2 regions of the Paenibacillus sp. JCM 9796 genome follow, and region 1 is predicted to be linked to the other one. Evidence: riboswitches for the same ligand, from Rfam matches in the RefSeq annotation. Region 1 holds a riboswitch; the other holds the start of a gene.
The links. Region 1 has a riboswitch for cyclic di-AMP ahead of ACZ439_RS12340 (C40 family peptidase). Riboswitches for the same ligand answer to the same signal wherever they lie in the genome.

Region 1 (7,233 bases):
CGGCTAACCTTTAAACAAGTACCCCGCGCCGCGAATGTTCAGCACATAATTCGGATTGGCCGGATCGGGCTCGATTTTTTTGCGGATGCTGCTGATGTGGACGAAGACGGTGCGCGTATCCCCGATGCTGTCGCTCCCCCACACCTCTTTATACAGCTGGTCGGGGGGGAAGACTCGGTTCGGATGAGCGGCTAAATGAACGAGCAGCTGCATTTCCTTCACGGTCAAAGCCGCTTCCTTCCCTCCCGTCCTGATTCGGAGAAGAGCCGGTTCGATTTCTAATTCGCCGACGACGATGATGTCCGGTGTCTGCACAGAGCCAGAGGGCTTGGGCTCCGGCCGATTACGGGCGATAGGAACTCTCCGCAAACTGGCATGAATGCGGGCCACGACGACAGCCGGATCGAACGGCTTCTCGATGTAGTCGTCGCCTCCGAGCTCGAGGCCGCGAATGATATCGCTTGAAGACGTGTTGCAGCTAATAAACACAACCGGCACTTTCGATACGCTGCGGATGCGGCGGCACAGCTCGTAACCGTCCATATCGGGCAGCACGATGTCCAGCAGAACCAAGTCGGGCGAATCCCGCTCGAAGCGCTCCAGCCCTTCGCCCCCGCTGCCTGCCTCCATGACCTGGAAGCCTTGCGGCTCTAAGTAGAGCCTGAGTATATCGCGAATGTCTTCCGTATCTTCGACGATCAAAATTTTCTCGTTCACCATGAGATGGAATCTCCTCATCGTCCGAAAGGACGGACTTTACCGGTTATTTGGGATCGAATTTATAGCCTACTCCGCGAATATTGTGAATGTAGGTCGGCCTTGTAGGGAGAGGCTCCAGCTTCTTGCGCAGATTGCTGAGATGGACAATGACCGTACGCGTATTCCCGTGACTTTCCATTCCCCAAACCGAGGCATACAGCTCTTCCAGCGTATAGACGGTCCCGGGGTTGCGTGCGAGATGGACGAGCAGCTGAAACTCTTTGGTCACAAGCGCGATCGGCTTGCCGTCCAGCAGCACTTGAAAGCGGACCGGGTCGATCTCGAGACCGGCGTATGCAATGACGTCATCCTTGGCGGGGGCACTCGCCTCCCACTTGCGATCTCTGCGAAAGATGGCGGTGCGCCGCAAGTTCGCGTGCACCCGGGCGACGAGCACCTCGGGGTCGAACGGCTTCACGATATAATCGTCGGCGCCAAGCTCTAATCCTTGAATAATGTCGCTCGAGCCGCTTCGACTGCTGATCAGCACGATGGGGGCGTTGGAATAGCTGCGGAGCTCCGCGCACGTCTCCAGGCCGGCGGTTGCCGGGGGGCCGATGTCCAGCAGAATCAAATCCGGTTCGACCGCGTCGAACTGCGTAATCGCTTCTTGCATATCGGTCGCTTCGTACACGTCGAACCCGTCATCCGTAAGGGCGATGTTAAGTAAATTGCGAATCTCGGGCTCATCCTCCACAATGAGGATCTTCCGGTTAGCCACGTGCGGATTACTCCCTTCGCTCGACTTCTGTTGTCTACGGTAAGGCCCCGGCTGCTTCTTGCGAGCGTTGCTTCTCCGGAGCTTTACGAATTTTGTTGAAATATATCGGAAAAAGGAACGAGTTAAAGCTGAATTGATCTACTTTAGTCGGATTTTAATCGGAATTAGGTCTAGAAGCCTATATAATATGAGTATATCACAAAATTGGAAAATTTGGGTCGAAAACATAGAGCGGCGTACAGCAGACTCGGACAAAAGGGGCGATTCCAATGGCTAAGGTGCTTGTCGTGGATGATGCGGCATTTATGCGTGCGATCATCGGTGGAATGTTGAAAGAACTGGGACATGAGGTCGTCGGCGAAGCGGAGAACGGCGTTGTGGCGCTCCAGAAATATTGGATGCTGAAGCCCGATTTGGTTACCATGGACATCACCATGCCCGAAATGGACGGTATCGAGGCGCTGCGAAACATCATGAAGTACGACCGCAACGCCAAAGTGCTGATGTGCTCCGCAATGGGCCAGCAGAAGCTGGTCATCGAAGCGATCAGCCTGGGCGCGAAAGATTTTATCGTGAAGCCGATTCAGAAAGAACGCGTGATTAGCACGCTGCATCGCTTGCTCGGTTAAACCAGAAGAGCCGTTCTTCACGTCTAACGACGGGGAGAACGGCTTTTTTTCGCTGTTTGGATCACGGCTCCGCGGCTGCGGCTCCTTCCCGGAATAAAAAGACAGAAAGCCCTGGCGGCTTGTCCCGTAATCGACCGGCACGCAGGTGCGGGATCGTCGGTTCAAGCCGAGGGCTTTCCAGACAAGTGAATCGTTTACGTCTTAGCGATGGTTACTTGGCGTCGGTCATAACCTGCCCATATTGATCATCCGAAAGGATGCGACGGGCCGTTACATAACGCTTCGCATAATAAGAATCGGTCATCTTCGTGATCACAACGCCTTCGTTCGTGGCGGAGTGATAAAATTTGCCGTCTCCTACGTATACGCCGACATGAGAGATGCCTTTGCCGTCCGTGTTGAAAAAGACAAGATCGCCGGGACGGAGGTCGTTCTTCTCCACCGTGGTGCCGAGCTGGGCTTGGCCCTTGGAGGAGTGCGGCAGGTCGACGCCGAGTTTGTCGAACACCCAAGAAGTGAAGCCGGAGCAGTCGAAGCCGTTGGTTGTTGTGCCCGCCCATTTGTAAGGAGAGCCTAAACCTTCGTTAACCGCTGCGCTTAATGGGGTTTCAGCAAATACGCTGCCTACCGAAATCGTGCAAAACAGTGCTGCGGAAAAAACAAAACTGACAAGCTTCTTCAAAGAAGTTTCCCCTTCCAGAGCCTACGAGGTTAGCTGAAGGGTTCGGTTGAAGGTTCCCTATGATCACTCTGAAGCGAGATCAATTCACCCAAAAACTGGTTCCCCCGTTTTCTGCGCGCAGAAATTCGGCAATATTTTCTGTTTTATTTTCCAAGTACAGTTATTCGAGCAAAAGTGACGATATCCTTCTTTTGTCACAAACTTGTAATAAATACAGGGATTAAAACGAAACCGGGCGGGTATACTAGATAGATTGACATTGTAAGCGGATACATACAAATGCGGAAGCCGGGCCTTCCGTAATTTTTACACGTGCTTCGTGAACGATTGTCGGAACGCCTCGAAAGCTCGCGATTGCGCATACGAGGGCGGCCGATAGTATCGGTACGGTACCCAGGACCATGGAACAAAGCTGTATAAGACCCGGATTCATTGAGAGGATTTGACAACGCTTTATAGCTTCACTACAATTTGTAGTGTGGGGTGCGTGGCAAATGAAAATTCATAGCTTCAAGTTTTATGAGAAGGGCTTGAAACGGTTCTTCGGACCGCTGGAGTCGAAAGTGCTGGACATCCTGTGGACGCATCCGAATCAGTCCATTAAAGAAGTCCAGAAGAAGCTGGAGCAGCAGGATGAGCATTTGAACTTCAATACGGTCATGACCGTGATGAACCGCTTGGTCGATAAAGGCGTGCTCACGAAGAAACAGGCGGGGCGGGCGTCGGTGTACGAGCCGGTGCATTCAAAAGAACATTTTCTGGATATTCAATCGAGGGAAATTACGCACGAACTGCTCGAAGATTTCGGTCCGCTGGTTGTCAATCATATGCTCGACGCGCTGGAAGAGGCCGATGCGGAGATGATCGAGAAGCTGGAACAAAAAATTAAAGACCTGAAAAAGGAAAGATAGGCCATGTGGGAAAATCGGTCTAGAATGTTATTTGCTTCTGCGTTCGTCCTTGCGCTGATCGTGTGGGCCCAGATGGGGCTATATGCGGCTCATGTTCTGTTCGGCTGGTCGCTTCGGTTCAACGTCTTTGAAATTTGCAGCAGTCTGCTGCAGGCGCTCGGCTTCGATTCGGTGACGCCGCTGCTTAGCGTGCTGGTCGCTTCTACGTTCGGCTTAAGCCTCTGGATCTGGGCGAAGCAAGTCTGCTTGTCGAGGCGGAAGCTGCTCGCTTCCCGGCATGAGCGGTCGACGCAGGAGCTGAACGCCCGGTTCAGCGCGGACAAGCCTGATCTGCTGGTCGTCATGTGCGCGGAGCCGATCGCGCTGACGCTCGGATTGTTCCGGCCGAAGATCATCTTATCGACCGGATTGCTGAAGCTGCTCGATCGCGATGAGCTGGAAGCGGTCGTGTACCACGAGCAGTATCACCGGAATCATCGAGATCCGCTGAAGACGTTCTTGCTGCACCTCGCTTGTTCGGTCATGCGTTATATCCCGATTCTGCGCTGGTGTTACCATCATTATAAGATTGCGCGGGAGATATTGGCCGATCGCGAGGCGATGGCGGTCATGGGATCGCCGGCGAGCTTGGGGAGCGCCTTGTTGAAGCTGATGAAGAAGAGGGAGCGGACCGCTTCGATGGACTTCGCGTACGTCTCTTTCGCAGATACCTCGATTAACTACCGGATCCGGCAAATTCTCGATCCGCAAGGCGAGCCTTCGCTGGGACTGCCGGTAAAGCTGGCGATCGTGTCGCTGCCGGTTGTGGTTTTCCTGTCGGGTTTGTTTTTCTTGTCGCTGCTTTAAGTTGAAGCCGTGGCGTTTGAGCGAGTCATATCGCGGATCGGTCCCGTTAAGGGATTTTTCTTTATACAATTACACTACGAATTGTAGTGTTAACAATTGAAGGAGGCGTATTGATGACAACGAAAACACTCGCATTTTCCGCAGGAGTCGCAGTTGTGTTACTAGCCGGGGCCTACGGCGCGTACGATTATTTTGCCGGCAATCATATCGAGGTGAAGGAGGTCATTCCGGCCTCCGCGCCAGTCGGCGGAGCCGCTGCGACGGGACAAGCCATCAAGGCGGAGCAGATCGACGGGAAGTGGTCGGTGCTGCCGGCATCGGAGGTGTATTTCTCCGTTACTACGTCGAAGGAGACGGTGAATTTTGTCGTGACGCCGACTCAGGGAAGCTGGGAGCTGAACACGGCCGATGCGTCGAGGACGACGGCCGAAGGCAAAATCGAGACGAGTGCGCTGCAGTCGGGAAATCCGCAGCGCGACAACCATATTAAGAGCAAAGATTATTTCGACACAGCGCAGTTCCCGGAAGCGGTGTTCACCGCCAAGTCGTTCGACCAGCTGCCGCAGGCATGGAAGGAGGGCGAGAAAGTCGGTTTTCAAATGAGCGGTACGCTGCAAGTGAAGGACAGGAAGAAGGACGTGACGTTCCGGAGCGAGGCCTTGTATGAGCAAGGGCAGCTGAGGCTGGAAGGCAGTACGGTCGTGACGTTCGCCGATTTCGGCATGAAAAATCCGCACACCGTGGCGCTCGACACGCAGAATGACATCCAAGTGCAGCTTCGGCTTGTGCTCGAGAAGGCGCAGGGGTAATGGATAGGGAAGCGCGGGGCGAAGGCGCGGTTTGCGGATGGGCGCTGGGGTCGTTGGCGGCTGCGGTCCGCACGCACGGCTGGGCCGCACTGCCGATATCGGGAGATATCGCGCAGCGAGGCCAAGGCCGCTGCTGCGTCCTTGGCCTCTTCGCCGTGCGTCGCGCACGCCGCTACGCTTTCTCCGTCCAAAGCGCGAATTGCGTGCCGATCGCCCATACTTTAAAGAACATTTGCGCCAGGCGGAACACCTGGACGGCGAGCAGGGCCAGGAAGCCGGCCCAGAAGAAGGACGCCGCCATCACGGCCGCCGTCGCCAGAAGCCCCAGACCGAGCACGGTAAGCGCGGCCAGTACGATTGCCGGCAGGTGGCGGACGATAAAGAGGCAGGTGAACAGCATCGAACGTCCGCTTGCTTTGCCGATCTGCAGGTACATGAAGACGAGCTGGATGAGCAGCAGGTAGACTGCGAACGCCGAAAGTGCAGGCAGCAGCGCGCGCACAAGCCCCGAGTAGGACACTTGCGAGCCGAACAGCTCGGTGGCCAGCGGTACGAGCCATACGAGCGGAGCCAGCGTCAGCAGCAGTTGAGCGGCGTAGAATCCGAAATAGGGCAGCGTCAGCCTGCGGATGCCTTCCACGAACCGGTAGCCGGCGTTCATGTCACGGTTCTGAAGCGAGTAGTAGACACCGGCATTCAGCAACGGATGCAGCAGCATCCGAAGCGCAAGCAGCGCTAGTCCCCACCAGAGGAAGGGCTCGATCAGGTTTGTCTTCATCAGCTGGAATTGGCTTTCAATCCAGAACAGCTGCACGGCTTCCTTCGACAGCTCCGTCGGGTAGCGGTGAAGCAAGGGCAACACAACCGACTGGACCAGCTTGTAGAGGGCGATACCCCAAGCCAGATGGTATACAAATAAGGTGAAGACGGCGAACGGCTGCCCCCAGGCGATCGACCAGCCCGATTTAACGCGATTCCACATGTGTACGAACCCTCCTCACCACGCGACCCAGCCGAACAAGGTCTCCAGTATTTTAACGATGCCCATATTCCAGCGGACGGACAGCTTCGTATCCACGTTCGTCTTCATAAAGCCGTTAATCCGCTTGTTTTCCAGCACGATCGTATGCTGCGGATCGATCGCCGCCCAGTCGAGCGTCGCGGCATGCGTCAGCTTGTAGATGATTTCGCTCTCAGAGCCGTTCCATGTCTTATCGATTTGCGTGCCGTCGGCAAAGTGGAATCGAACCGGGACGCTCGGGACGGTGCCGCCGAGCTTGCGCAGTTTGACGCTGTTCTCGTACACCGTTTGGCCGTTCTCCGTCATCTTCTTCGTCTGGATCCCCGCCACTTCATAATTGGCCATCATGCCGCCGTACACATATTGATCGAAAAATTCTTTCCAGCTCGATTTCGTCACATCTTCCACGGTGCGTTGAAAATCTTCGGTGGACGGATGCTTGAACTTCCAGCGCTGGAAGTACGTCCGCATAATTTTATTCATCGTCTCCTGGCCCGCTTGCCCTTCTATCGCCTTCAGCACGAGCTTGGCCCGGGTATAGACATTCTCGGCGTAGTTGCCGTGCCCCGCATAGTTCCAGGCGTTCAGCTTGAGTGAAGCAGGGGCGGTGATGTAGCTCGATTCGACGAGACGGTTCGAACGCACGCCGTACTCTTTCTCCATCAGCCTATCTTCGGCGTAGGACGTGAACCCTTCGTCCAGCCAGGCTTCCTCGAATTCGTTGCTGGCTACCATGCCGTAAAAAAACTGATGCCCGATCTCATGAACGATGACGCGTTCGAGCTCAAGGCTCGGGTTGTCTTCGCCTGCTCCCCAAGCGGTGACGAGCGTCGGATACTCCATACCGCCGGCGCC
Region 2 (7,233 bases), 920 kb from region 1:
CTCGAGTATGCGTCCGTTGTTCAAATGCAAATCGAATTCTTCCCCAGGTTCAAACGGCGGCGTCCACGCCACCGGAAACAGCCTCGCCTTTCCTTCCGGCATATTAAACCGTTCGGTAAAGAGCAACGGCGTATCGACCCCGCTTGCCGCAACCGGCCACAGCAAGCTGCTCCAGCCTTCCAGCCGCTCATAGCTGACTCCGGCAAATACAGGCGCCAGCGCAGCCGCCTCCGCCATGATTTCACCCGGATGCGTGTAGCTCCATTGCGCACCAAGCCGGGCCGCAACCTCCTGGATAATTTCCCAATCGGGCTTCGATTCCCCAAGCGGCTCGAACACCTTGTAAAAGCGCTGAATCCGCCGTTCCGTGTTCGTGAACGTTCCGTCCTTCTCCAGACTCGGCGCAGCCGGCAGGATGACATCGGCGAACTGGGCCGTCTTCGAGAAGAAGATGTCCTGCACGACGAAGAAATCAAGCTTCTCGAAAGCGGCATGTACATGATTCGAGTTGGAATCGACAAGGGCCATATCTTCCCCGAATAAATACATCGCTTTTAGCTTACCGTCATGGATGCTTTCAATCATCTGGTGGTTGTTCAATCCGGGATGTTCGGGAAGCTTCACGCCCCAAGCCTTTTCATACCGGGCTCGGACATTCTCGTCCTGCACCGCTTCATAACCCGGAAACCAGGCAGGCATCGTGCCGAAATCGCAAGCCCCCTGCACATTGTTATGTCCCCGCAGCGGATAAGCCCCTGTACCGGGTCGGCCGTAATTTCCGGTAATCAACAGTAAATTGCTGATCGCCGTGCTTGTATCCGTCGCCCCCATATGCTGGGTGACCCCCATAGCCCATAATGCGCAAACCGATTCGGCTTCATGGATCATCACGGCCAGCTGCACCAGCTCTTCCCGGGTTAGGCCCGTTCGTTCCTCCGCATATTCCAGCGTATACGGCTCAAGCGATCGAACGTATTCTTCAAGACCGTTCACCCGTTTCTCCAAGAATGCCCGGTCCGCCCAGCCTTGATCGATGATATATTTGGTAACCGCGGACAGCCAAACCAAATCCGACCCCGGCTTAGGCCTTAGGAAGACATCCGCCCTTTCCGCCAATTCGTGTTTCCTAAGATCGATCACCGCCAGCTTTTGGCCATGCAGCTTGTGGGCACGCTTAACGCGCGTTGCCAATACGGGATGAGATTCCGCCGGATTGGCACCGATCACCATCACTAACGAGGCACTCGCAATATCACGGATCGTGCCCGAATCGCCTCCGATTCCAACCGTGCGCATCAGTCCCGCCGTTGCCGGAGACTGACAATATCGCGAACAGTTGTCGACATTGTTGCTTCCCATGACAGCCCGGGCAAATTTCTGGAAAATATAGTTCTCTTCGTTGCTGCATTTGGATGACGCAATATAACCGATCGAGTCGGCACCGTGCGTATCCTTTATGGCCGTTAATTTCTGTGCGATCAACGTGAGCGCCTCATCCCACGTGGCTTCGACGAACCGGTCCCCCTGCCGGATTAAGGGCTTGGTCAGCCGTTCTTCGCTATTCACAAAATCCCATCCGAATTTACCCTTGATACAGGTTGAAATACCGTTCACCGGCGCTTCCTCCTGCGGCTCGATTTTGAGAATTTTACGGTCTTTGGTCCACACCTCAAAGCTGCACCCGACGCCGCAATAGGTGCACACCGTTTTCGTCCGCTTGATGCGGGATTTTCTCATCGCCGCTTCCACTTCCGATATCGCGAAGATTTCCTGATATCCGGGCTCAACCTCTTTGGTAAGGTCAATCATCGGCATTAGAATGTCATCCGGAATTCCCGTCAAATATCCAGCCTCTCCCAGCATCGTTTTCTCCATAAGCGCGTTGCACGGACATACGGTAACACAGTGTCCGCAGGAAACGCAGGAGGACTTATCGATGGGGACTCCGTTATCCCATAAAACTCTTGGTCTTTCGAGACTCCAGTCGATCGTCAACGTTTCATTCACTTGAAGATCCTGACAAGCCTCGACACACCGTCCGCACAGAATGCATTGATCCGGCTCATAGCGGTAAAACGGATGAGAGTTGTCCGGAGGATACGGCTTAGGAGTAAATTCATACTTCTGATGCTCGACTTGAAGATATTCCGCCGTATTATGAACCGTACAATTGCCGTTGTTATTATCGCAAACCGTGCAATACAGCTCATGATTATGCAGAATCCGCTGCATAGCCTCCAACTGGGCTTCTTTAGCCCGGTCGGACACGCTGTTAACCTTCATTCCCGGCTTGGCTGCCGTCGCACAAGCCCGCTGCAAGACACCGTCCACTTCCACCATACAGGTATCGCACGATTGTATGGCCCCCAAATTTGTATGATAACAGACATGAGGAATGTAGTATTCGTGGGCTTTGGCTACTTCCAAAATACTTTGATTCGGGGAGCAGCTATAGTTCTTGTCGTTAATCTGTATGGAGAACGTTTGCTCCTTCATCCTTTATCGCCGCCTTGTCATGATGGATTTCCAATCCCATAAAGCTCTAGCGATAGGATTTCCTATGACAGGAAACTTATACCGTTAACCAAAGGCCAGTGAGCTGAAAAAAAAGGGCTGCCCCTCCGTCATCCAGGATGACTATGATATGCTCCCCATACGGTAGACAGGTGAAATAATAAAACCTGTTACTGTAAGGGGAGCATTTTTCATGTCTAAATCAGAACATAGTGCGTCGCAGAAATTTGCCATCTTGCAAGAAATTGAATGCGGTCATATTAGCGTTAAAGCTGCAACAAAAAAATACAGTATTTCAAAAACGACCTTGGCAAAATGGCGGCGTCGTTATGAGGTTTATGGGTATAAAGGGTTAGAGATTCGAATCCGTAATCGAAGTTATTCCGCGGAGCTTAAACTTCAAGCGGTCAAGGATTATCTCTATGGAGGATTATCACAGTACCAGATTATCGACAAGTACAAGATCGCTAGTCGAAACCAACTCTCCCGCTGGATTCAGAAGTATAATGGTCATAGCAACCTCAAAGCATATAACGGAGGATCGAGAGCTATGACGAAGGGTCGAACAACCACTGTGCAGGAACGAATCGATATCGTCTTGTATTGTCTTAATCATAACCGCGACTTTAACAAGACGGCGAATCAGTTTCAAGTTTCTTACCAGCAAGTATATGGATGGGTAAAGAAGTACGAAGCTGGTGGTCAGGATGCTTTACAGGATGGTCGTGGGAGAACGAAGACGCCTGAGGAATTAACCGAGGCGGACCACCACAAACTCGCGATGAAGAAGCTGGAGTATGAGAACGAGCGGCTCCGGGCGGAGAATGCCTTCTTAAAAAAGTTACAGGAATTCGAGAGGAGGCGTCGCTAAGCCAACACCGCCAGGAGAATGTCTACCTTGCCATTGAAGCCGTCCAGCAAGAAGGGTCATTCAGCGTGAAGCTTCTGTGTGACATTGCACAGATCCCGCGGTCAAGCTATTACAAATGGCTGAGTCGCAAACCCAGCCCACGTGAACTGGAGAACCAACATCTCACGGATGTCATGATGGTTTTGTATGAGAAGGTTGAGAAGATCTTCGGGTACCGTCAATTAACTCTCCATATGCGTCAAAAGACCAAGCAAAGGATTAACCATAAGCGTGTACTGCGCCTGATGAGGCTTAAGGGAATCCAGTCGGTCATCCGCAGGAAGAAAAAGAAATATGTCCGATCGACTCCTCAACAGGTAGCTGAGAATTTGTTGAATCGCAAGTTCCGGGCAGAAGTGCCTAATGAGAAGTGGGTCACGGATGTAACGGAATTCAAATACGGTAACGGGCAAAAAGCTTATTTAAGCGCCATACTTGATCTTCATGATAAAACGATTGTCTCGTATGTATTAGGGCATTCCAACAACAATCCAATCGTATTCCAGACGTTAAAATTGGCCTTGCAAGGCGCGCCAGGAAGCACACCCATGCTTCATAGCGACCGAGGGTATCAATACACCTCATTGAGTTTTAAGAAGATCTTGGACGACAACAATCTTACCCAAAGCATGTCCCGAGTTGGGCGGTGCATAGATAATGGTCCGATGGAATCCTTCTGGGGTACCCTGAAATGTGAGAAGTATTATTTACATACCTACCGTACCTTTGAAGAACTCAAAAAGGACATTGATGACTATATTCATTTTTACAATTACGAGCGATTGCAAGCAAAATTAAACGGCCTCAGTCCGATGGAATTCAGAACCAAGACCGCTTAACTGATTTTTATTTTTTGTATTGTCTACTTGACGGGGTGCAGTTCACTTGAGGAACAGCCCTTGTTTTACATCATTATACCGATTGGTTCATTTGCGGAATGACACGCTTGTCGGATTGAGCTTTCAATTGTTCCGGATAGCCGTAAGTGCCATGCTCACTCAAGTCAAGGCCGATCGTCTCTTCTTCTTCCGTGACACGCAATCCGATAACAGCCTTCATCACGGAAAGAATGACGTACGATGCAACAAAAGCAAAGGCTCCGCAAACCAGCACCCCAAGAGCCTGAACCCCCAATTGCTCGAACCCGCCGCCGTAGAACAGGCCGGCTTTACCAACTCCGACTTTCTCCGCCAATTCCGGCGTGGCGAATAAACCGTTGGAGAGCGTTCCCCAAACACCGGCCGTCCCGTGAGCGGAAAGCGCGTAAATCGGATCGTCGATACGAAGCTTTTCAAACATCCGCATACTTGCAAAGACGACGATACCGGCAACCAGACCGATGACGATAGCCGCCCAAGACTCAACGAATGCGCAGGAAGCCGTAATCGCGACTAAACCGGCCAAGGCGCCATTCAACATCACGGAGATATCCGCCTTGCCATTAACAGCCCAAGCAATCAATAGTGCGGCAATAGCGCCGGCAGCCGCGGCGAGCTGCGTATTGATCGCGACAAAACCGAAGAAGCTTCCGTCGCCGACCGCAATCGTACTGCTTGCATTAAAACCGAACCAGCCCACCCACAGCAGCATCACGCCGAGTGTGGTAAATACCTGATTGTGCCCCGGCATATCGTTCGGAGTACCGTTCTTGTTATATTTGCCGAGCCGCGGTTTCAACAAGAGGGTGGCTGCCAAAGCAGCCATCGCGCCGGTCAGATGGACAACCGTCGATCCGGCGAAATCTTGCTTGCCGTGCTCAGCCAGCCAACCGCCGCCCCAAATCCAGTGGGCAATAACGGGATAGACGACAATGGAGAACAAGACGGCGAATACCAGATACACGGAAAGCTTCGCTCTTTCTGCAAACCCTCCCCATGCTACGGACATCGATATCGCAGCAAACGCCAACTGGAAAATAAACATGACCGTCGGGGCTACCGTGCTGCCTTCCGGAACCTCCTTAACATCGAAGCCGAAGTAATCGCCCCAACCGATCCACGCATTACCTTGCGATCCGAATATCAATGCGTAACCTGCCGCCCAAAAAACCAACGAGACGATGCCGAGCGTAAAGATCGTTTTTCCGGCGATGTGGCCGGCGTTCTTCATCCGGGTCGACCCGGCTTCCAGCATGACAAACCCGCTTTGCATGAAAATAACTAAAATAGCACCCAGCATGACCCAAATCGCATTCATTCCCAATTCCATACGCGTCAACCTCACTTTAACTAAAATAAATGAATCCGAAATCCTTGATTAACTTTCATAATTAACGGTAAGCCATGTATGTATTTTATGACATGAAAGTATGTTATGTCAATATTATTAACATAAAATATTAACATTCATGCCAATATTGCCTCGGATTGTTCGGATTTTATCTATTTAGTGGTATATTATTGCGAATACATGACACATATATGACATTAATATACAATCTTCAAACCTTCTATAGTATTTTGCTATGCTTTCAAGCTTTGTAGAAACGGGAAGTTCTGCGTGTTGTCCGCTTTTCTCTTCAGCTTTCTTGGAGATGGAAACAATTGTGGGGTGAACCTGATAGAGAAGCTATGATAGAATGGAACGGCCTCGGAAGAGACGCTGGCAGCAGCCGATCTTACTGAGCAATCGAATCAAGGCCGAAGCTTTCCTTAAGGAAGCGCGGGGGAACCTCTTTACTTGGGGTGAAGCCATATTCATGGCAGGGTGATTACTCTTTGACCCGAATCCGTCAGCTAACCTCGTAGGCCATAAAAAGGAGAGATAGTTGTGAAGCACTTCAAGAAAACCGCTATGACTGGCGTGATTGCTTTAAGCATGATCGTTGGGGCAGGGGCTGCTTCAGCCGCTACGTACACGGTTAAAGGCCAGGATACGATGTGGACGATTTCCAAGCAGTATGGAATACCGCTCAGCACCCTGATCAGGCAAAATCCTCAGGTGGCTAACCCGAATATTATCTGGCCGGGCATGGTATTGAACGTTCCTGGCGCTGCGAAAGGAACAACAACGCCGACCTCGGCTCAATCCTCTTATGCCGATCAAGTCGTTGCCTTGGTCAATCAGGAACGTGCGAAAGCCGGTCTGAAGCCATTAGTTTATGACAAAGCCTTGTCGGCCATGGCGCTGGATAAAGCAAAAGACATGAACAATAACAAGTACTTTAGCCATACTTCACCAACTTATGGTTCCCCATTTGATATGATGAAATCGTACGGCATCCGGTACACGTATGCCGGCGAGAATATAGCTATGGGACAGAAAAGTCCGCAAGAAGTCATGAAGGCCTGGATGAACAGCTCCGGTCATCGTAAAAATATTTTGAGTCCAAACTTCACGAAAATTGGCGTTGGCTATTATAATAATTATTGGGTGCAAGAATTTATTGCTAACTAATAAGCAATCAGACAAACACGTTACAGGCAGCGGCCGTTTCCCGATCACCTTCGGGATCGGCCGCTGTTCTCCTACTATGAAGCATTCCCTCATGCCTCGGGACTCATTCGTTCATAAAAATGACGCTCAAAATAATAAAAAAAGGCATCCGGAGTAAGTTCATCTGGAACAAACCCCGGATACCTTTATTTATGTTAGCGATGGAAAGGAATGAAATTAGAACGGGAAATGACGATAGGTATTTTGGATGGAAACCCATTTGGTGATGGTAAACTCCTCGACAATCCACGGATTCCCGAATCTGCCGAGCCCGCTTGCCTTATTTCCTCCGAACGGAATATTAGGGCTGTCGTTCACCGTCTGGTCGTTAATATGCGTCATACCGCTATCGATTTGCAGGGCAAGCTCTTCTC

Region 2: it holds a riboswitch for cyclic di-AMP, as region 1 does, so the genes downstream of both, ACZ439_RS16780 (CAP domain-containing protein) here and ACZ439_RS12340 (C40 family peptidase) in region 1, are expected to answer to the same signal.

The regions. Positions count from the first base shown of each region.
Region 1 is NZ_AP043723.1:2,556,491-2,563,723, reverse strand. Features, by position in the region: gene ACZ439_RS12355 (response regulator transcription factor) at 4-720, opposite strand; gene ACZ439_RS12350 (response regulator transcription factor) at 764-1,480, opposite strand; gene ACZ439_RS12345 (response regulator) at 1,750-2,109, shown strand; gene ACZ439_RS12340 (C40 family peptidase) at 2,321-2,791, opposite strand; cyclic di-AMP (ydaO/yuaA leader) riboswitch at 2,795-2,932, opposite strand; gene ACZ439_RS12335 (BlaI/MecI/CopY family transcriptional regulator) at 3,286-3,702, shown strand; gene ACZ439_RS12330 (M56 family metallopeptidase) at 3,706-4,548, shown strand; gene ACZ439_RS12325 (YceI family protein) at 4,662-5,357, shown strand; gene ACZ439_RS12320 (hypothetical protein) at 5,530-6,339, opposite strand; gene ACZ439_RS12315 (M1 family metallopeptidase) at 6,355-7,233, opposite strand, start outside.
Region 2 is NZ_AP043723.1:3,477,184-3,484,416, reverse strand. Features, by position in the region: gene fdhF (formate dehydrogenase subunit alpha) at 1-2,496, opposite strand, end outside; gene ACZ439_RS16795 (helix-turn-helix domain-containing protein) at 2,708-3,385, shown strand; gene ACZ439_RS16790 (IS3 family transposase) at 3,364-4,263, shown strand; gene ACZ439_RS16785 (ammonium transporter) at 4,337-5,632, opposite strand; cyclic di-AMP (ydaO/yuaA leader) riboswitch at 6,052-6,189, shown strand; gene ACZ439_RS16780 (CAP domain-containing protein) at 6,194-6,820, shown strand; gene ACZ439_RS16775 (aldehyde dehydrogenase family protein) at 7,037-7,233, opposite strand, start outside.